DNA from 2 places in the Delftia sp. S65 genome. Region 2 is predicted to be linked to the other one. Evidence: predicted binding sites of a transcription regulator. Region 2 holds the regulator's gene; the other holds the start of a gene.

Region 1 (4,887 bases), on a different contig from region 2:
GAGCACGGCCTTCACGTAATTGCGGGTTTCCTGGAAGGGAGGGATGGCCTGGCCCGCGCGCCGCACGGCGCCCTCGCCTGCGTTGTAGGCGGCCAGCACCAGGTCCAGCCGGCCGGGGAACAGCCCCATCAGATGGTTGAGGTAGCGCGCGCCGGCCGGCACGTTGACGGCCGGATCGGCCAGTTGCTGCTGCACGCTGCACTGGCGGCTGGCCTCCACGCCGAAGCGCTGGGCCGTGGCCGGCATCAGCTGCATCAGGCCGACCGCCCCCTTGGGCGAGATGGCCTGCGCGTCAAAGCCCGACTCGACGGCGATCACGGCCTTGAGCAGGTCGTAGTCCACGCCCGTGTGGTCCGCCGCCTTGCGCAGATGGCCGCGCACGCTCTTGTAGCGCGGCGAGATGTCGAAGAAGCTTTGCAGCCGCGTATGCGCCTGCAGCCTGCGGCCGGCATCGCCGCTGCCGTCAGCGTCGGCAGCGGCCTCGGCCTGCACCATCGGGGGCTTGAGCCCCTGCTCGGCGCTGTCATAGACCGAGCCGCGAAAGTACAGCCTGTAGCGCTCGTCCAGCGCCTCGGCAGCGAAGTGCGTGATGCCGCGCTCGTCCACGAAGGCCCAGAGATCGGCATGCGCCGGCCGCGCCAGCCCCCACAGCGCCAGGGCCAGGCCCAGCGCCGCCAGCGCGCGCACCCCGGCGCCGCGCGCCAGGTGCGGGCGGTGCTTCGGGGCGGCGCGGAGCACAGTCATGGGTCAGATGTCGACTTCAATGGCGTCGCCATGGAGCTCCATGAGCTCGCGGCGCGCTGCGGCCTCGCCCTTGCCCATGAGCTTGGTGACGACCTGCTCGGCCGCCGCGAAGTCCAGGTTCATGAACTGCACGGGCAGCAGGCGGCGCGTGTCGGGGTTGAGCGTGGTCTCCCACAGCTGCTCCGCATTCATCTCGCCCAGGCCCTTGAAGCGGCTGATCTGGCATTTCTCGCGCGGCACGCCATCCTTGGCCGATTTGTCCAGGATGGCGGTCAGCTCGCCCTCGTCCAGCGCGTACATCTTGGCCGCAGGCTTCTTGCCGCGCGCAGGCACGTCCACACGGAACAGCGGCGGCAGCGCCACATGGATGTGGCCGGCCTCGATGAGCTTGGGGAAATGGCGGAAGAACAGCGTCAGCAGCAGCACCTGGATGTGCGAGCCGTCCACGTCGGCATCCGAAAGAATGCAGACCTTGCCGTAGCGCAGGCCCGACAGGTCGGGCGTGTCGTTGGGGCCATGCGGGTCCACGCCGATGGCCACCGAGATGTCATGGATTTCGTTGTTGGCGAACAGCCGGTCGCGGTCCACTTCCCAGGTGTTGAGCACCTTGCCGCGCAGGGGCAGCACGGCCTGGGTTTCCTTGTTGCGGCCCATCTTGGCGCTGCCGCCGGCCGAGTCGCCCTCGACCAGGAAGACCTCGTTCAGGCTCAGGTCGCGGCTTTCGCAATCGGTGAGCTTGCCCGGCAGCACGGCCACGCCCGAGCCCTTGCGCTTTTCGACCTTCTGGCCCGCCTTCTGGCGGGTCTGCGCGGCCTTGATGGCGATCTCGGCCAGCTTGCGGCCCCATTCCACGTGCTCGTTGAGCCACAGCTCCAGCGCGGGGCGCACATAGCCGCTGACCAGGCGCACGGCATCGCGCGAGTTCAGGCGCTCCTTGATCTGGCCCTGGAACTGCGGGTCCAGCACCTTGGCGTTGAGCACATAGCTGGCGCGCGCAAAGACGTCATCCGGCATGAGCTTGACGCCCTTGGGCAGCAGCGAGTGCATCTCGATGAAGGCCTTGACCGCCTGGAACAGGCCGTCGCGCAGGCCGCTGTCATGCGTGCCGCCAGCGGTGGTCGGGATCAGGTTGACATAGCTTTCGCGCAGCGGTGCGCCGTCCTCGGTGAAGGCCACGCACCAGGCGGCGCCCTCGCCTTCGGCAAAGCTGTCGTGGTGGCGGTCGGCAAAGCCCTCGCCCTCGAACAGGGGGATGACCGCCTCGCCATGCAGGCTTTGCTGCAGGTAGTCGCGCAGGCCGCCCTTGAACTGCCAGGTCTGGGTGTCGCGCGTCTTCTCGTTGACCAGGGTCACCGACACGCCGGGCATGAGCACGGCCTTGCTGCGCAGCAGATGCATCAGCTCACCCATGGGCAGCTGGGGCGATTCGAAATAGCGGGCATCGGGCCACACGCGCACGGTCGTGCCCTGCTTGCGTTCGCCCGCGGCCAGCGGCCGCGACTGCAGGGGCTCGACCACGTCGCCGCCCGAGAAGGCGATGGTGGCCACCTTGCCCTCGCGGTGGATGCAGGCCTCAAGGCGCGTGGCCAGCGCATTCGTGACCGAGACGCCCACGCCGTGCAGGCCGCCCGAGAAGCTGTAGGCGCCGCCCTTGCCCTTGTCGAACTTGCCGCCCGCATGCAGCCGCGTGAAGACCAGCTCCACCACGGGCGCCTTTTCCTCGGGATGCATGCCGAAGGGGATGCCCCGGCCGTCGTCTTCGACGCTGTAGGAGCCGTCGGAATGCAGGGTGAAGCGGATTTTCTTGCCGAAGCCGGCCAGTGCCTCGTCGGCCGCGTTGTCGATCACCTCCTGCAGCACGTGCAGGGGGTTGTCGGTGCGCGTGTACATGCCGGGACGCTGCTTGACGGGCTCAAGGCCCTTGAGCACGCGTATCGAGCCTTCGGAGTATTCGCTGGCGGAAGTGGGAGATGGTTTGACTGCCATGGGGGCGGATTGTAGTGCGCGGCCCGGCTCAGTGCTGGATGCATTCACAGTCATTGACAGTGACTATCCCGAAAAAGCCGCTGCCATCAAGGGCCGCGCTGGCGCATGGGCGACCCAAGCGGCACAGCGCAAAACCCGGAGTTTCGCTAAAGTTTGCCGCATGCACAAAAACAACCAACCCATGTCCATGGTGCAGATACTGCTGTGCGGGGGCGCAGTCGTGACGCTGTCCATGGGAATCCGCCACGGCTTCGGCCTGTGGCTGCAGCCCATCACCCAGGAGATGGGCTGGACGCGCGAGTCCTTCGCGCTGGCCATCGCCATCCAGAACCTGTCCTGGGGCGTGCTCGGCATCTTCGGCGGCATGCTGGCCGACCGCTTCGGCGCCTTCCGCGTGCTCTTGGTGGGCGCGCTGCTGTATGCGCTGGGCCTGGCCGGCATGGCCATGGCACCCACGACAACCTGGTTCGCCCTGACGGCTGGCGTGGTGATCGGCGCAGCCCAGGCAGGCACCACCTATGCCGTGATCTACGGTGTGCTGGGCCGCCAGATTCCCGTGGCGCGGCGCAGCTGGGCCATGGGCGTGACGGCGGCGGCGGGCTCCTTCGGCCAGTTCTTCATGGTGCCCGTGGAAGGCAGCCTGATCTCGAACTTCGGCTGGTCCAACGCCCTGCTGCTGCTGTCGCTGTGCGCGCTGATGATCATTCCGCTGGCCTTCGGCCTGCGCGAGCCGGGCTTCCAGCCCGGCAACGCCCGTCCCGTGCGCGACCAGAGCGCGGGCCAGGCCGTCGCCGAGGCCCTGCGCACACCCAGCTTCGTGCTGCTGACGGCCGGCTACTTCGTCTGCGGCTTCCAGGTGATGTTCATCGGCGTGCACATGCCCAGCTACCTCAAGGACTACGGCCTGGCACCGCAGGTGGCCAGCATCTCGCTGGCGCTGGTGGGGCTGTTCAACATCGTTGGCACCTACGTGGCCGGCAACCTGGGCCAGCGCCTGCCCAAGCGCTACCTGCTGTCCACCATCTACTTCACGCGCTCGGTGGTGATCGTGCTCTTCCTGCTGGCGCCGCTGACGCCCTGGTCGGTCTACATCTTCTCTGCCGCCATGGGCCTGCTGTGGCTGTCCACCGTGCCGCTGACCAATGCCACCGTGGCCCAGATCTTCGGCGTGCAGCATCTGTCCATGTTGAGCGGCATGGTGTTCTTCAGCCACCAGGTGGGCAGCTTCCTGGGCGTCTGGCTGGGCGGCTATCTCTATGACCACACAGGCAGCTACCAGGTGGTCTGGTACCTGGCCATCGGCCTGGGCGTGGCCGCCGGCCTGCTGAACCTGCCCATACGCGAAGCCCCCGTGGCACGGTTGCGCGCAGCCCAGGCCGCTGCCTGACATGACGACATCCATGACGACATCCACCAGGCCCCGCCCACGCATCCTGCGCAGGCTGGCGCTGTGGGCCGCCGTGCTTATGGTGCTGGGCCTGGTCTTCATGCTCTATCTGCAGCCGCAGTTCATGCTGGGCATGGCAGACCAGATCTGGGCCTGCTTCTGAAATGGAAGCGGGAGCGGCGAAGGCCTGGCGGCACAATGTCGGCCGCTTTCACTTTATTTCCAAAATTGCACATGCACGCAGCCACGCCGCCCTCGCCCTGGATCCAACGCTGGTCGCACCTTCTGGCGCCCCAGGCCTCGGTGCTTGACGTGGCCTGCGGCCCCGGCCGGCACATGCGCTGGTTCCATGCGCGTGGCCACGCCGTCACCGGCGTGGACCGCGACGCCCAGGCCCTGGCCGGCCTGCAGGGCGTGGGCGAGCTGCTGTGCGCCGACATCGAAAACGGCCCCTGGCCCCTGCCCGGCCGGCAGTTCGGCGCCGTGGTCGTGACCCACTATCTGTGGCGCCCGCTGTGGCCGGCGCTGCTGGACAGCGTGGCCCCCGGCGGCGTGCTGCTGTACGAAACCTTTGCCCAGGGCAATGAGGCTTTCGGCAAGCCTTCCCGCCCCGATTTCCTGCTGGCGCCCGGCGAGCTGCTGCAGGCCTGCGCGGGCTGGCACATCGTGGCCTACGAGCACGGCCAGCTGGGCGAGCCCGATCGCATGGTCCAGCGCATTGCGGCACTGCGCCCCGATGCAACAGGCCGGGAACCCGTGGCCATGCTGGC
Region 2 (4,887 bases):
CTTCGCGAACCTTGGGAGGAAGGCCCTGGAGCATGCGGTCCACATCCAGCAGTGTCTGCTGGACGATGGCCTGCTCTTCGGGCGAAGGCGCCAGCGATTGCGGCAACTGGGCCAGATAGTCCAGATAGGACTGCTCCAGCGTGCGGCGGCGAAACAGGTCGGCGACCAGGCCCCGGGCGATGGTGGCCAGGTAGCGCCTGGGTTCGCGGATGTCCTGCTGCGGCAGGGGCGAGCGCAGCAGGCGCACAAAGGTGTCCTGGGCCAGGTCGGCGGCATCGTCACGGTTGCCCAGGCGTTTGCGCAGCAGGCTTTCCAGCCAGGGATGGTGGTTCTGGTAGAGGCTGTGCACGGAGAAGGCTGGGGCGGAGGAGGCGGGCGCAGTGGCAATCGCTGCTGCAAAAGATAATAAGAATGCTTATCAATTATCTTTCAGGCCGGCGCCCCTCCCGCAAAGAGGGCGTCCACTTGTTGCATGTGCGCTACAGGACAGTGGCGGCCGCCAGCCTGCACCAGCTTTGCGCAGGCCGATTCCTCGTGCGGCACGCGGTCCGCGCCGCCCAGGTTTGTGTCGTGCAAGGTGTGTCGCACACCTTGCATCGGGCCTCAGTTGGCTGCCGGTCCGCCATGCGCTTCCATGCGCTCCAGCGCAGCGCAGACATCCGCCATGCGCCCGGAGATGAACAGGCATTCCGGCTGCTCCTGCGGCGACCGCTGGATGATGCGCAGACCTGAAGGCTGCTCAGGTGCGGATTGCAGGGCGGGCTGCGTCGGCAGCAAGGGCAGGATCAGCTGGGCATCTCCATGGTCTGCAGCGCGTGCGGCCTTGCCGCGGCGCTGCTGGCTGCGCCGGCGTGCCTTGCTGAAAGAGATCACGTTGGCGGGCTCGGGTGCTGCGGCAGGTAATGGCTGGCACGCAGGGGCTTGTGCAAGAGGCATGGCCGACTCCATGGCGGTCGCAGTCAGGCGGATGCCATGTGCCAGGCGCAGGAAGGAAAAAGAAGACAGTGTTGGCAGAGCGAATCCCATGTGACGACTCCTGTTGGCGTGTTTCAAAGAGGCATGGACACAGGCAGGATTGCGGTTTGCGGGCAAAGCTCCGCCCAGGGCGAAGCTCCAAGGCTTCGCGCCTACCACCTGGGCGGTGCGTGAAATGGGGTGAGGCGGCCTGAGAAGGGCCGCCAGTCCGGCTTACATGGACATGCTGTTGCGGATCAGCCCCACGGCCAGGCCTTCAATGGCAAAGGCCTCTTCAGGGGCGACGCGAATCACCGGGTAATCGGGGTTTTCCGGCAGAAGTTCCACGCCCTGCGTGGTGCGGCGCAGGCGCTTGACGGTGACTTCATCACCCAGGCGCGCCACGACGATCTGGCCGTTGCGGGCTTCGTGTGCGGACTGCACGGCCAGCAGGTCACCGTCCATGATGCCCGCGTCGCGCATGGACATGCCGCGCACGCGCAGCAGATAGTCGGGGCGCGTCTGGAACAGGCTGGGCTCGACGGAATAGGTTTGGTCGATGTGTTCCTGCGCGAGAATGGGCGAGCCGGCCGCAACGCGGCCCACCAGGGGCAGCATCAGCGGTGCCAGGGCCGACAGCGGCAGTCCGAAGCTGGTGCCGCGCGCGGCATTGATGTTGCGCACGGTGTCGGTACGCAGGCGAATGCCGCGCGAGGTGCCGCTGACCAGTTCGATCACACCTTTGCGGGCCAGGGCCTGCAGGTGTTCCTCGGCAGCGTTGGCGGACTTGAAGCCCAGCGTGTTGGCGATTTCCGCGCGGGTGGGAGGCGCGCCCGTGCGGGAGATGGCGGCCTGGATCAGGTCCAGGATCTGTTGCTGGCGGGCGGTGAGCTTGGGATGGTCGAGCATGGCGTGCGTCCGGTCCTTGAGGGCAGATGGCAGGCTGGGAGGCCATCTGATGATTTATACAGTATCTGTATTTTTAACCAGTTTTCCAAGAGGTGCAAGTGGGGCAGTCAAAGTTGGTGATTCTGGGCACGGGCGGGACCATCGCCGGCCGGGCGGATTCGCAGTCGCAGGGCGTGGGGTACAAGGCCGGGCAGATCACGGTGCAGTCGCTGCTGGAGGCCGTGCCGGACCTGGAGCAGCAGGCGCTGGGACCCGTGCAGACGCAGCAGATCGCGCAGGTGGACAGCAAGGATATGGACTGGCCCGTGTGGCGCGCGTTGCTGCGCGCCTGCATGCAGGCACTGGAGGATGCGGACACACGTGCCGTGGTGATCACGCATGGAACGGACACGCTGGAAGAGACGGCCTGGCTGCTGCACAGCCTGCTGCCGGCCACCAAGCCCATTGTGTTGACCTGCGCCATGCGCCCGGCCACGGCCCTGTTGGCAGACGGACCGCAGAATCTTCGCGATGCCGTGACCGTGGCTGCCAGCGGTGGGCGCAGCGGCGTATGGGTGGTGGCAGGCGGCGAGGTGCATGCGGCAGCCCAGGTGCAGAAGGTCCATCCCTACCGGCTGCAGGCAATGCGCTCCGTGGAAGGCGGGCCGCAGGCGTTGGTGGAGGAAGGGCGTGTGCGCTGGCTGGTGCCCGATGCGCCGTCCTCCCCCGCCGCGCCGTCCACGGGGGCCATGGTGCCTGCGACCATGTCATCTGATCTGCTGGCGCTGGATGAGCTGCCCTGGGTCGAGGTGGTGTTCAGCGGCGCCTTGGCGCGTGCCAGCGGTGTGGATGCGCTGGTGGCGGCAGGCGTGCGTGGCATCGTCGTGGCTGGCACGGGCAATGCGACGGTTCACGAAGGCATGGAAGCGGCCTTGCAGCGTGCCCGCGACAAGGGTGTCTGGATCTGGCGGGGCACGCGCTGTGCCGAAGGCCTGCCCGTGGCCTCCGGCCTTGGGACCAACCCGGCAGAGGCCGATCTGGCGCAGCTGCCTGTGGCAAAGGCCCGGATTGCGATGATGCTGGCGCTGGCAGCACAGCCGCGCGATTGAGCCGGGCGGCGACGCCGGCATTTCTTCAATTGCTGGCGGTCAACAAAAAAGCACCCGGCGGGTGCTTTTTTCGTTGCGGCACATGGCCTGCATCACTCAGCCAGTGCAGCCAGTGCGCGTTGGGTGATGTCCTCGACCGAGCCCAGGCCGCTGATGGCTCGGTACTTGGGCGCCGCTGCAGCTTCCTTTTCGGCCCATGCGCGGTAGTAGTCCACCAGGGGGCGGGTCTGGCTGCTGTAGACGTCCAGGCGCTTCTTGACGGTTTCTTCCTTGTCGTCTTCGCGCTGCACCAGCGGCTCGCCGGTCACGTCGTCCTGGCCTTCGACCTTGGGCGGATTGAACTTGACGTGGTAGGTGCGGCCCGAGGCGGGGTGGGAGCGGCGGCCGCTCATGCGCTCGATGATGGCGTCGAAGGGCACGTCGATCTCCAGCACGTAGTCCAGCTTCACGCCAGCGGCCTTCATGGCGTCTGCCTGGGGAATGGTGCGGGGAAATCCATCAAACAGGAAGCCGTTGGCGCAATCGGCCTGGGCGATGCGTTCCTTGACCAGATTGATGATCAGGTCGTCGCTGACCAGTTGGCCGGCGTCCATCACGGCCTTGGCCTGCTGGCCCAGGGGCGTTCCGGCCTTGACGGCGGCACGCAGCATGTCACCGGTGGAAATCTGGGGGATGCCGTACTTCTGGCAGATGAAAGCGGCTTGCGTGCCTTTGCCGGCGCCGGGTGCGCCCAACAAAATCAGTTTCATGGAAGTCCTTGAGGAGAGTAGAAATTCTTGTCTGCCGGATCGGCCCACCGGGGCGGACAGTCCATGCGTCATATTTTTGTCGCGGGCAAGGATAGCACGCACAGGGCTAACACTGGCTTACACGCAGAGGGCAAAACTGTCGCCTGTGCAATCTCCAAAAACTGCGTTTTGCTGTCCGACAAAACCGCATGTGCAGTTGTGTTGTGAATGGCGATGCCGGGCATCGCCATTGGCGCATCTGTATTGGCGTATGCGGGATCGGATTCAGGCGGACAACCGGGCGCGCACCCGTTCCAGGTCTTCGGGGGTGTCCACGCCAGGGCCTGGTGCATGGGGCGTCAGGTGGACGGCGATGCGGTGGCCGTGCCACAGCGCACGCAACTGTTCCAGCGCCTCCAGCACCTCGGTGGGGGCGGGAGAAAGCTGTGGGAAGCTGCGCAGGAAACCGGCACGGTAGCTGTAGATGCCGATGTGGCGCAGTGGCGCGAAGCCGGGGTGGCCCGGCGCTGCCGATGCCGCTGCAGATGCCGTCTCCCACCATGCCTGGCCTGCATGTTCACGCGCAAAGGGGATGGGGGCGCGACTGAAATAGTGGGCCATGCCCTGGGCATCGCAGACGACCTTGACCACGTTCGGATTGGTGAAGTCGGCCAGGCTGTCGATGGCATGTGCCGCCGTGCCCATGCTGGCCGAGGGCTGCTGCGGCAGCAGGGCGGCCACGGCATCGATGAGGTCGGGAGCGATCAACGGTTCGTCGCCCTGGACGTTGACGACGATGTCGTCGCCATCCAGGCCCAGCAGTTCGCAGGCCTCGGCCAGGCGGTCGCTGCCGCTGGCGTGGTCGTTGCGCGTGAGCACGGCCGCAACGCCGTGCGCGGCGCAGGCGGCGACGATGCTCTCGTCATCGGCCGCGACCACGCAGCGCGTGGCGCCGCTGAGGCCGGCACGCTGTGCCACGCGCACGACCATGGGAAGGCCTGCAATGTCTGCGAGGGGCTTGCCTGGCAGGCGGCTGGAGGCAAGGCGGGCAGGAATCAGAACCGTGAAGGGCGCGGTGGGCATGGTGCGTTGCGGAGATGGTCGAAAGTGCGGGCGCGGGCGTCGTCGGAAATCGGGCCTTGCGGCGCGATCAGTCCTCGAGCTCGTCGTCGTCCAGCGTGCGGGCTTCGGCCTCCAGCAGCACCGGG

The links. Region 2 encodes LexA, which represses DNA repair genes until DNA is damaged. Its sites were predicted from a motif close to ACTGTATNNNNATACAGT; they were not measured.
Region 1: a site for LexA is predicted at 2,764-2,781, ahead of IAE24_RS00685 (DNA topoisomerase IV subunit B). Genes of this name have one in related genera too.

Annotation. Positions count from the first base shown of each region.
Region 1 covers NZ_JACVUR010000001.1:169,142-174,028, forward strand. Annotated here, with positions in the region: gene IAE24_RS00680 (lytic transglycosylase domain-containing protein) at 1-744, opposite strand, end outside; gene IAE24_RS00685 (DNA topoisomerase IV subunit B) at 748-2,730, opposite strand; gene IAE24_RS00690 (MFS transporter) at 2,891-4,117, shown strand; gene IAE24_RS00695 (hypothetical protein) at 4,131-4,280, shown strand; gene IAE24_RS00700 (class I SAM-dependent methyltransferase) at 4,352-4,887, shown strand, end outside.
Region 2 covers NZ_JACVUR010000018.1:78,028-82,914, forward strand. Annotated here, with positions in the region: gene IAE24_RS16210 (sigma-70 family RNA polymerase sigma factor) at 1-349, opposite strand, end outside; gene IAE24_RS16215 (hypothetical protein) at 604-1,026, opposite strand; gene lexA (transcriptional repressor LexA) at 1,189-1,863, opposite strand; gene IAE24_RS16225 (asparaginase) at 1,962-2,951, shown strand; gene adk (adenylate kinase) at 3,044-3,700, opposite strand; gene kdsB (3-deoxy-manno-octulosonate cytidylyltransferase) at 3,965-4,762, opposite strand; gene IAE24_RS16240 (Trm112 family protein) at 4,830-4,887, opposite strand, start outside.